Regions from separate parts of the Streptomyces sp. B21-105 genome, predicted to be linked through region 1. Evidence: riboswitches for the same ligand, from Rfam matches in the RefSeq annotation. Region 1 holds a riboswitch; the other holds the start of a gene.
The links. Region 1 has a riboswitch for cyclic di-AMP ahead of QA802_RS36400 (M23 family metallopeptidase). Riboswitches for the same ligand answer to the same signal wherever they lie in the genome.
Positions count from the first base shown of each region.

Region 1 (3,825 bases):
GGGCCAGCCGCGCCTGGCACGTTTACCAGCGGGCCCATGTCGTCCCGGACGCCGAACAGGACCGGCCGGTGCTGTTCAACTCCTGGGAGGCCACCTACTTCGACATCTCCGAGGAGCAGCAGGCGACCCTCGCCCGGCGCGCCGCGGCGATCGGCGTCGAGCTCTTCGTGGTGGACGACGGCTGGTTCGGGGCGCGCACCGGCGACCACGCCGGGCTCGGCGACTGGCAGCCCAACCCGGACCGCTTCCCGAACGGCCTGAAGCCCCTCGCCGACTACGTGCGCGCCCTCGGCATGCAGTTCGGCATCTGGGTCGAGCCCGAGATGGTCAACCCGGACAGCGACCTGTACCGGGCGCACCCGGACTGGGTGCAGTTCCAGCCGGGACGAAAGCGGACGGAGTTCCGCAATCAGCTCATGCTGAACCTCGCGCGCGAAGACGTCCAGGAGTATCTCTGGGAACAGCTCGACGGGCTGCTGTCCAGCGCGCCGATCGACTACGTCAAGTGGGACTTCAACCGCTGCTTCACCGACGCCGGCTGGCCGGACGACCCCTATCCGCAACGCCTGTGGGTCGACCACGTGCGGGCTCTCTACAGCCTCCTGGACCGGTTGCGGGCAGCCCATCCGGGCGTCGCGTTCGAGTCCTGCTCGGGCGGCGGTGGGCGCATCGACCTCGGGATCATGAGCCGCACCGACCAGGTGTGGACCTCCGACAACACCGACCCGCTGGACCGCCTCGACATCCAGCACGGCTTCAGTCAGATCCACCCGGCCCGGGTCATGGCCGCGTGGGTCACCGACAGCCCCAACACGCAGCTCAACGGGCGGGTCAGCTCGCTGCGCTTCCGGTTCGTCAGCGCCATGGCCGGGGTGCTCGGCGTCGGCGGGGACCTCGCCGAGTGGAGCGAGGAGGAGCTCGCCGAGGCGCGCCGGTGGGTGGACCTCTACAAGGACGTCCGGCATGTGGTGCAGCAGGGCGACCTCTATCGGCTGCGTCCCCCGGCGGGCGGCCTGAGCGCCGTCCAGTACGTACTCGGGGACGAGACCGTCGTCCTCGCCTGGCTCCAGGCCCAGCGGTTCGGTGAGCCCGTTCCGGCGCTGCGGCTGCGCGGGCTCGACCCGAAAGCGTCGTACGAATGCCGTGAAACGGGTGAAATCCATCGAGGTGCGGTGCTCTTGCATCACGGAATGCACGCCGGACTGCGGGGCGACCTCGATGCGGCAGTTATCCGGCTGCGTCGCATCTGAGGTTTCTGTCCGAATTGGATTCTTCGTTACAACTCGCTCTGGAATAGGAAAAGCTGGACCAGTGTCACGTGAGCAGCGTCATATCTGTGACGGTAAGTCGCCCGTCATGTTCACGTAATGCATGTGGTTTTCCGGGGTGTTTGCCCCTATGGGGATCTTTGTATTCACGGAGCGTGACCGCGAATTCTCACAGCGGATCAAGAAAAATGCCCTGACCGTGCAACCTCTGCTTGTCCCTGTGCGTCTTGGTCGCTTACGTTCCACACCAATCCGGACGGACGCCTAATCCTGCCGCCGCCCGGAATCCGCACTCTCACCCGTACATGGCAGGAGCGGGGGACCCACAGGCACCACGCCTGTTCCGGTCCCGGAACAGGCTCGGGGTAAAGCCGCGTCCCGACGTGGCCGGACATCTCCAGTCCGCACCCGACAGCTCACCTCGTAGGCGCCGGAGAGGAATTCGTCATGCCCGCGAAGGGTAAGCACCGCCGTCCCAAGGCCCAGCGCCTCACTCGTTCCATAGCCGTCGCCGGAACCGGCGGGGCCGCGCTCGCCCTTCCGTTCATGGCCGCCTCCGGCGCCCACGCGGCCACTGCGGAATCCGCGCCCCAGGCGGTCTCCCGGGCCGTCGCGCAGACGGTTTCCCAAAAGGCCGTGCAGGCCGCTCCGGTGACCCGGAAGACCGCCGCCGCCACGACCTACACCGTGCGGTCCGGCGACTACCTCTCGAAGATCGCGACCGAGCAGCACGTCAGCGGCGGCTGGCACAGGCTGTACCGGGACAACCGTGAGGCCGTCGGCGCGGACCCCTCGCTGATCCATCCCGGCCTCAAGCTGACGATCGGCAAGAAGGCCGCGGCCGGCACCGCCAAGCCGTCCAGTTCCTCCTCCTCCTCCTCCTCCTCGTCCTCGTCCTCGTCCTCGTCGGAGTCTTCCGCGGACTCCTCGACGTCGTCGAAGTCCTCGGGGTCCTCGGGGTCCTCGGAGTCGTCGTCCTCCGCGAAGACGACCACCCAGGCCGCCGAGAGCAGCACGGGCGGCTTCACCCTGCCCGTGGCCGGCGCCACCGTCGGCACGCCGTACCACCAGTCGGGCAGCATGTGGTCCAGCGGCTACCACACCGGCGTCGACTTCGTCGTCCCGACCGGGACCTCGCTCAAGGCCGTCGGCGCGGGCACGGTCGTCTCCGCGGGCTGGGGCGGCGCCTACGGCAACCAGGTCGTCATCAAGCTGGACGACGGCTACTACGCCCAGTACGGCCACCTGTCCCAGCTGTCCGTCTCGGCCGGCCAGACCGTCGACGCGGGCCAGCAGGTCGGGCTCTCCGGCGCGACCGGCAACGTGACCGGCCCGCACCTGCACTTCGAGATCCGCACCACCCCGGACTACGGCTCGGACGTCGACCCGATCGCCTACCTCCGCTCCCACGGCGTCTCCGTCGGCTGACCCCCTCCGACGACCCCGCGCCTGACACGAAACCGAAGGCCGGCCCCGATCGCACGATCCGGGGCCGGCCTTCGGCGTGTCCGGTGTGGGTGCGGCGCGGACCCCACGGACCCGCGGACTCCAGGAACCCCGCCGACCCCCGCTGACTCCGCCGACTCCGCTCATTCATGATCGTTCGATTGCGGTCGTGTGGCGTGTCCGGTCGCACCGTCGACAGGCGACGCCGATACGGACACAGTGGTCCAGTCAGACGGCAAGCGCTTTCGGCGTCGGCCTCGGACCCGAGGGGACGCCGACCGGGCGTCGGCGCGGGGTCCGCCGCGCACGGAGGCCGCCCGCCGCCCCGGTCCCACCGAAGGAGCCGCATCCCGTGACGACGACGCGCAGAACATTCGGCACACTCGCCGCCTCCGCCGCCCTGGCCGCCCTCGCCCCGTCGACGACGGCGAGCGCCGCGCCCCGCCGCCGTCGGCTTATCGCCCACGACGACTTCCGGCACGGCCTCGGCCGATGGGCCGTCGAGCGGGAGCAGGGCGGTACGGTCACCGCCTCCTGCGGGAGCCTCGAGATCGACGTGCCCGCCGGCGCGACGGTCTGGTTCACGCAGCGGCTCGACGGTCCGTACGTCCTCGAGTACGTCGCCACGCCCGTCTCCGCCGGCGGGCCCAACGACCGCGTCTCCGATCTCAACAACTTCTGGAACGCCGTCGACGTCCGCTCCCCGGACGATCTCTTCGCCACCCCGCGTGGCGGCGCCCTCGCCGAGTACGACCACCTCAAGACGTACTACGTGGGCTATGGCGCCAACGGCAACACCACGACCAGGATGCGCCGTTACGTGGGCGAGGCGGGCGTGCGCCCGCTGCTGTACGACTACACCGAACCGCTGCTCGTCGCGAACCGGCCGCACCACGTGCGGATCGTCTCCGACGGCTCGGTCGTGCGCTGGTGGAACAACGGCCGGCTGGTCTTCGACCACACCGACCCGGAGCCCTACACGAGCGGCCACTTCGCCTTCCGCACCACCTGGAGCCACTTCCGCATCAACGACTTCCGCGTGTGGTCCCTTGTTCCCTGATTGGCAAATTCTTTAAGAGTGGCTTTTCTCACCGTCCGTCAATCCCTGCCT
Region 1 is NZ_JARUMJ010000001.1:8,127,187-8,131,011, forward strand. It holds gene QA802_RS36395 (alpha-galactosidase) at 1-1,250, shown strand, start outside; cyclic di-AMP (ydaO/yuaA leader) riboswitch at 1,555-1,713, shown strand; gene QA802_RS36400 (M23 family metallopeptidase) at 1,716-2,696, shown strand; gene QA802_RS36405 (DUF6250 domain-containing protein) at 3,067-3,774, shown strand.

Region 2 (3,825 bases), 4.2 Mb from region 1:
CTCGACTACGCGGCGAGCCCCGACCTGGCCAGCCGCAACCAGCAGATCGCCGTGGCGCAGAAGGTGCTCGCCGCCAAGGGCATCGGCGCGTGGGGCACGTGCGGGCTGACCTCCGGGCTCACCAAGGAGAACGGCGCGCTGACCGTGGACACCGGCGTGGCGGGCGATTCGTCAGGAACGTCTGGCTCCTCTGGTTTGTCTGATCTGTCCAGGGGCTTGTCGGGCTCTTCGGGTTCCTCGGGGTCCTCGGGTCCGTCGGGTTCGTCGGGCTCTTCGGATTCCGGCAACGACTCGACCGGTTCCAGCGGTTCCAGCGGTTCCAGCGGTTCGACCGGATCATCGGGCTCGTCCGAGTCGTCCGACTCGTCCGGTGATTCTCCGAGTTCATCCTCACCGTCGCCTTCATCTCCTTCATCCCCATCTGTCGTCACGGGTGACTCCGACGGCACCGGCGGCCAGGGCGACCCTCAGGCCGGCGGCGGCTCACCCGCGGACACCCCGGAAGCGGGCGACTCGGACAAGTCGGGCCAGGAGGTGGGTTCCTGGAGCCTCGTCGACACCGGCTCCCTCGGCTCCGGCCGCCATCGCGGCGCCACGGCCGACGAGCCCGCGGCCAAGAGCGCCGACCCCTCGACGGGCGGCACGTCCACCGCCTCGGCGGGCCGGCATGCCGCCGCCACCTATGTGGTCCAGGAGGGAGACTCTCTCGCCTCCATCGCCGACTCCCTTGGCCTCCACGGCGGATGGCGCGCCCTGTATGCCGAGAACAAGGACGTCATCGGCGCCGACCCGAGCGACATCCTGCCCGGTCAGACCCTCGACACAGGGGCCCAATAGGGCGCAAAGCCCAAGAAGGACAGCGGGAGTTCACGACATGCTTCGCGCCGAATGTCCGATTTGGCGAAAGTGTGGGATGAGTCTCAGAAGCCCTGATCGTCTTTGAAATTCCGTGGATCGCGTGTCTACGGTCGTGACCGCTCGGCAATCCGAGCCCCGGCCGCCGCAACGCCGAATCCTGCCAGCGGCTCCCCGGGAACAGTCGTCGCGTCAAGCGCCGTAGGCAGGAGCGGGGGACCCAAGGTAAGTGCCGCGCCGGGAAGTCGCCGGAGCGGCTCGGGGTGAAGTCACCCCTCCCACGGAGCGCAGTCTCCGGCGGAGGAGTGGCCGGGCAACTCACACGGCCCGAACCCGACAGCTCACCTCGCAGGCGTCGGTGAGGGGATCCACCATGCTGTTTTCCGGTAAGGGCAAGCACCGTCGTCCGTCCAAGGCCAGCCGCGCCGCCGCCATGGCCGGCGTGACCGGTGTCGCCATCGCCGCCCCGCTGATCGCGACCGGCAACGCCTCCGCCGCCACCGCCTCCGAGTGGGACGCGGTCGCCCAGTGCGAGTCCGGCGGCAACTGGTCCATCAACACCGGCAACGGCTACTACGGCGGCCTGCAGTTCTCGTCCTCCACCTGGGCCGCGTACGGCGGCACGCAGTACGCCTCGCAGGCCAACCAGGCCTCCAAGGCCCAGCAGATAGCCATCGGCGAGAAGGTCCTCGCGGGCCAGGGCAAGGGCGCCTGGCCGGTCTGCGGCAAGGGCCTGTCCGGTGCCTCCTACGACGGCGCCGGCGCCGGCTCCTCGAACTCCGGCTCCTCCAACTCCTCAGGCTCGTCGGACAGCGGCAGCAGCACCCGCTCGACCGAGCAGAAGAGCAGTTCCCGCTCCACCGACCGTCCGGCGGCCGCCAAGAAGTCCAAGACGGTCACCACCCCGACCGGCAAGAAGGTCAAGAAGGGCGACGGCGAGTACAAGGTCGTCAAGGGCGACAGCCTCAGCTCCATCGCCGAGAAGCACAAGGTCGAGGGCGGCTGGCAGAAGCTGTTCCAGCTGAACAAGGACATCGTCCAGGACGCCGACCTCATCTACCCGGGTCAGCAGCTCCACCTGAAGTGACAGCCGGCCGCGGACGAAGCCATCGTGCCCGCCTGGTGAAGGCCGGCGCCTGAGGACCTGGTGAGGGTCCCCCCTCGTCTCTTCGTCTCTCGTCCCCCTGGCCCACGGCCACCCTGATCCCCCGTCCCGGTGCGTGTTCCCCCGTACGCACCGGGACGGGGTTTTCTCTTGCGCCCTTCCGGCCCGCCGCCCGCCGCCGCCCGCGGCCCTTTCGTGCGCTCCGGCTGCGACCCTTCCGGAGTGCGCGGTGTTTTCTGGCCTTTTCGGCCGCTTTCCCTTGCTGCTTTGTTCCGAGCGGGAACAATGTGTACGGTCAGTCCGTCCACGGGACGGTCGGTCGGTGGCCGACGCTCCGGAGACGGTTAGGCTCTAGGCGCAAGGCCACGCGCCGCGCACTTTCAGCGTCACATCCCATGAAGGAGATGCTCGTGCCGTCCATCGACGTCGTCGTAGCCCGGGAAATCCTGGACTCCCGAGGCAACCCCACGGTCGAGGTCGAGGTCGGCCTCGACGACGGCAGCACGGGTCGTGCCGCCGTCCCGTCCGGCGCCTCCACGGGCGCCTTCGAGGCCATCGAGCTGCGCGACGGTGACCCGAACCGCTACCAGGGCAAGGGCGTCGAGAAGGCCGTCCTGGCCGTGATCGAGCAGATCGGCCCGGAGCTCGTCGGCTACGACGCCACCGAGCAGCGCCTGATCGACCAGGCGATGTTCGACCTGGACGCCACCGACAACAAGGGCTCCCTCGGCGCCAACGCGATCCTCGGCGTCTCGCTCGCCGTCGCCCACGCCGCCTCCGAGGCGAGCGACCTGCCGCTCTTCCGCTACCTGGGCGGCCCGAACGCGCACCTGCTGCCCGTTCCGATGATGAACATCCTGAACGGCGGCTCGCACGCCGATTCCAACGTGGACATCCAGGAGTTCATGATCGCCCCGATCGGCGCGGAGTCCTTCTCCGAGGCGCTGCGCTGGGGCGCCGAGGTCTACCACACCCTCAAGAAGGTGCTGAAGACCAAGGGCCTGTCCACCGGCCTCGGCGACGAGGGCGGCTTCGCCCCGAACCTGGAGTCCAACCGCGCCGCGCTCGACCTCATCATCGAGGCCATCCAGCAGGCCGGTTACGTCCCCGGCGAGCAGATCGCGCTCGCGCTCGACGTCGCCGCGTCCGAGTTCTACAAGGACGGCAAGTACGAGTTCGAGGGCAAGTCCCGCTCGGCCGCCGAGATGACCGAGTACTACGAGGAGCTCGTCTCCGCGTACCCGCTCGTCTCCATCGAGGACCCGCTGTACGAGGACGACTGGGCCGGCTGGAAGGTCATCACCGACAAGCTGGGCGACAAGGTCCAGATCGTCGGCGACGACCTCTTCGTCACCAACCCGGAGCGCCTGGCCCGCGGCATCGAGGAGGGCTCCGCCAACGCCCTGCTCGTCAAGGTCAACCAGATCGGCTCGCTGACCGAGACCCTGGACGCCGTCGAGATGGCCCAGCGCAACGGCTTCAAGTGCATGATGTCCCACCGCTCCGGCGAGACCGAGGACGTCACCATCGCCGACCTCGCCGTCGCGGTGAACTGCGGCCAGATCAAGACCGGCGCCCCGGCCCGCTCGGACCGCGTCGCCAAGTACAACCAGTTGCTGCGCATCGAGGAGATCCTCGACGACGCCGCGGTGTACGCCGGCCGCTCCGCCTTCCCGCGGTTCCGCTCCGCGAACCACTGAGCGCGGCTCGGCGAACCGCTGAGCACAGCAACGGCTGACCCCACCCGGGGTAAGGCTTAGCCAGTCGCACGAACGTCCCCGTACTCGGTCCCGTACCGTGTGCGGGGACGTACGCACGTGGGAGACGGGAGGCGCAGCACATGGCCGTGAAGGACCGGGACCGTT
Region 2 is NZ_JARUMJ010000001.1:3,915,494-3,919,318, reverse strand. It holds gene QA802_RS17500 (LysM peptidoglycan-binding domain-containing protein) at 1-837, shown strand, start outside; cyclic di-AMP (ydaO/yuaA leader) riboswitch at 1,043-1,225, shown strand; gene QA802_RS17495 (transglycosylase family protein) at 1,229-1,942, shown strand; gene eno (phosphopyruvate hydratase) at 2,365-3,660, shown strand; gene QA802_RS17485 (FtsB family cell division protein) at 3,801-3,825, shown strand, end outside.
Region 2: linked by a shared signal. The riboswitch ahead of QA802_RS17495 (transglycosylase family protein) and the one ahead of QA802_RS36400 (M23 family metallopeptidase) in region 1 are both predicted to bind cyclic di-AMP.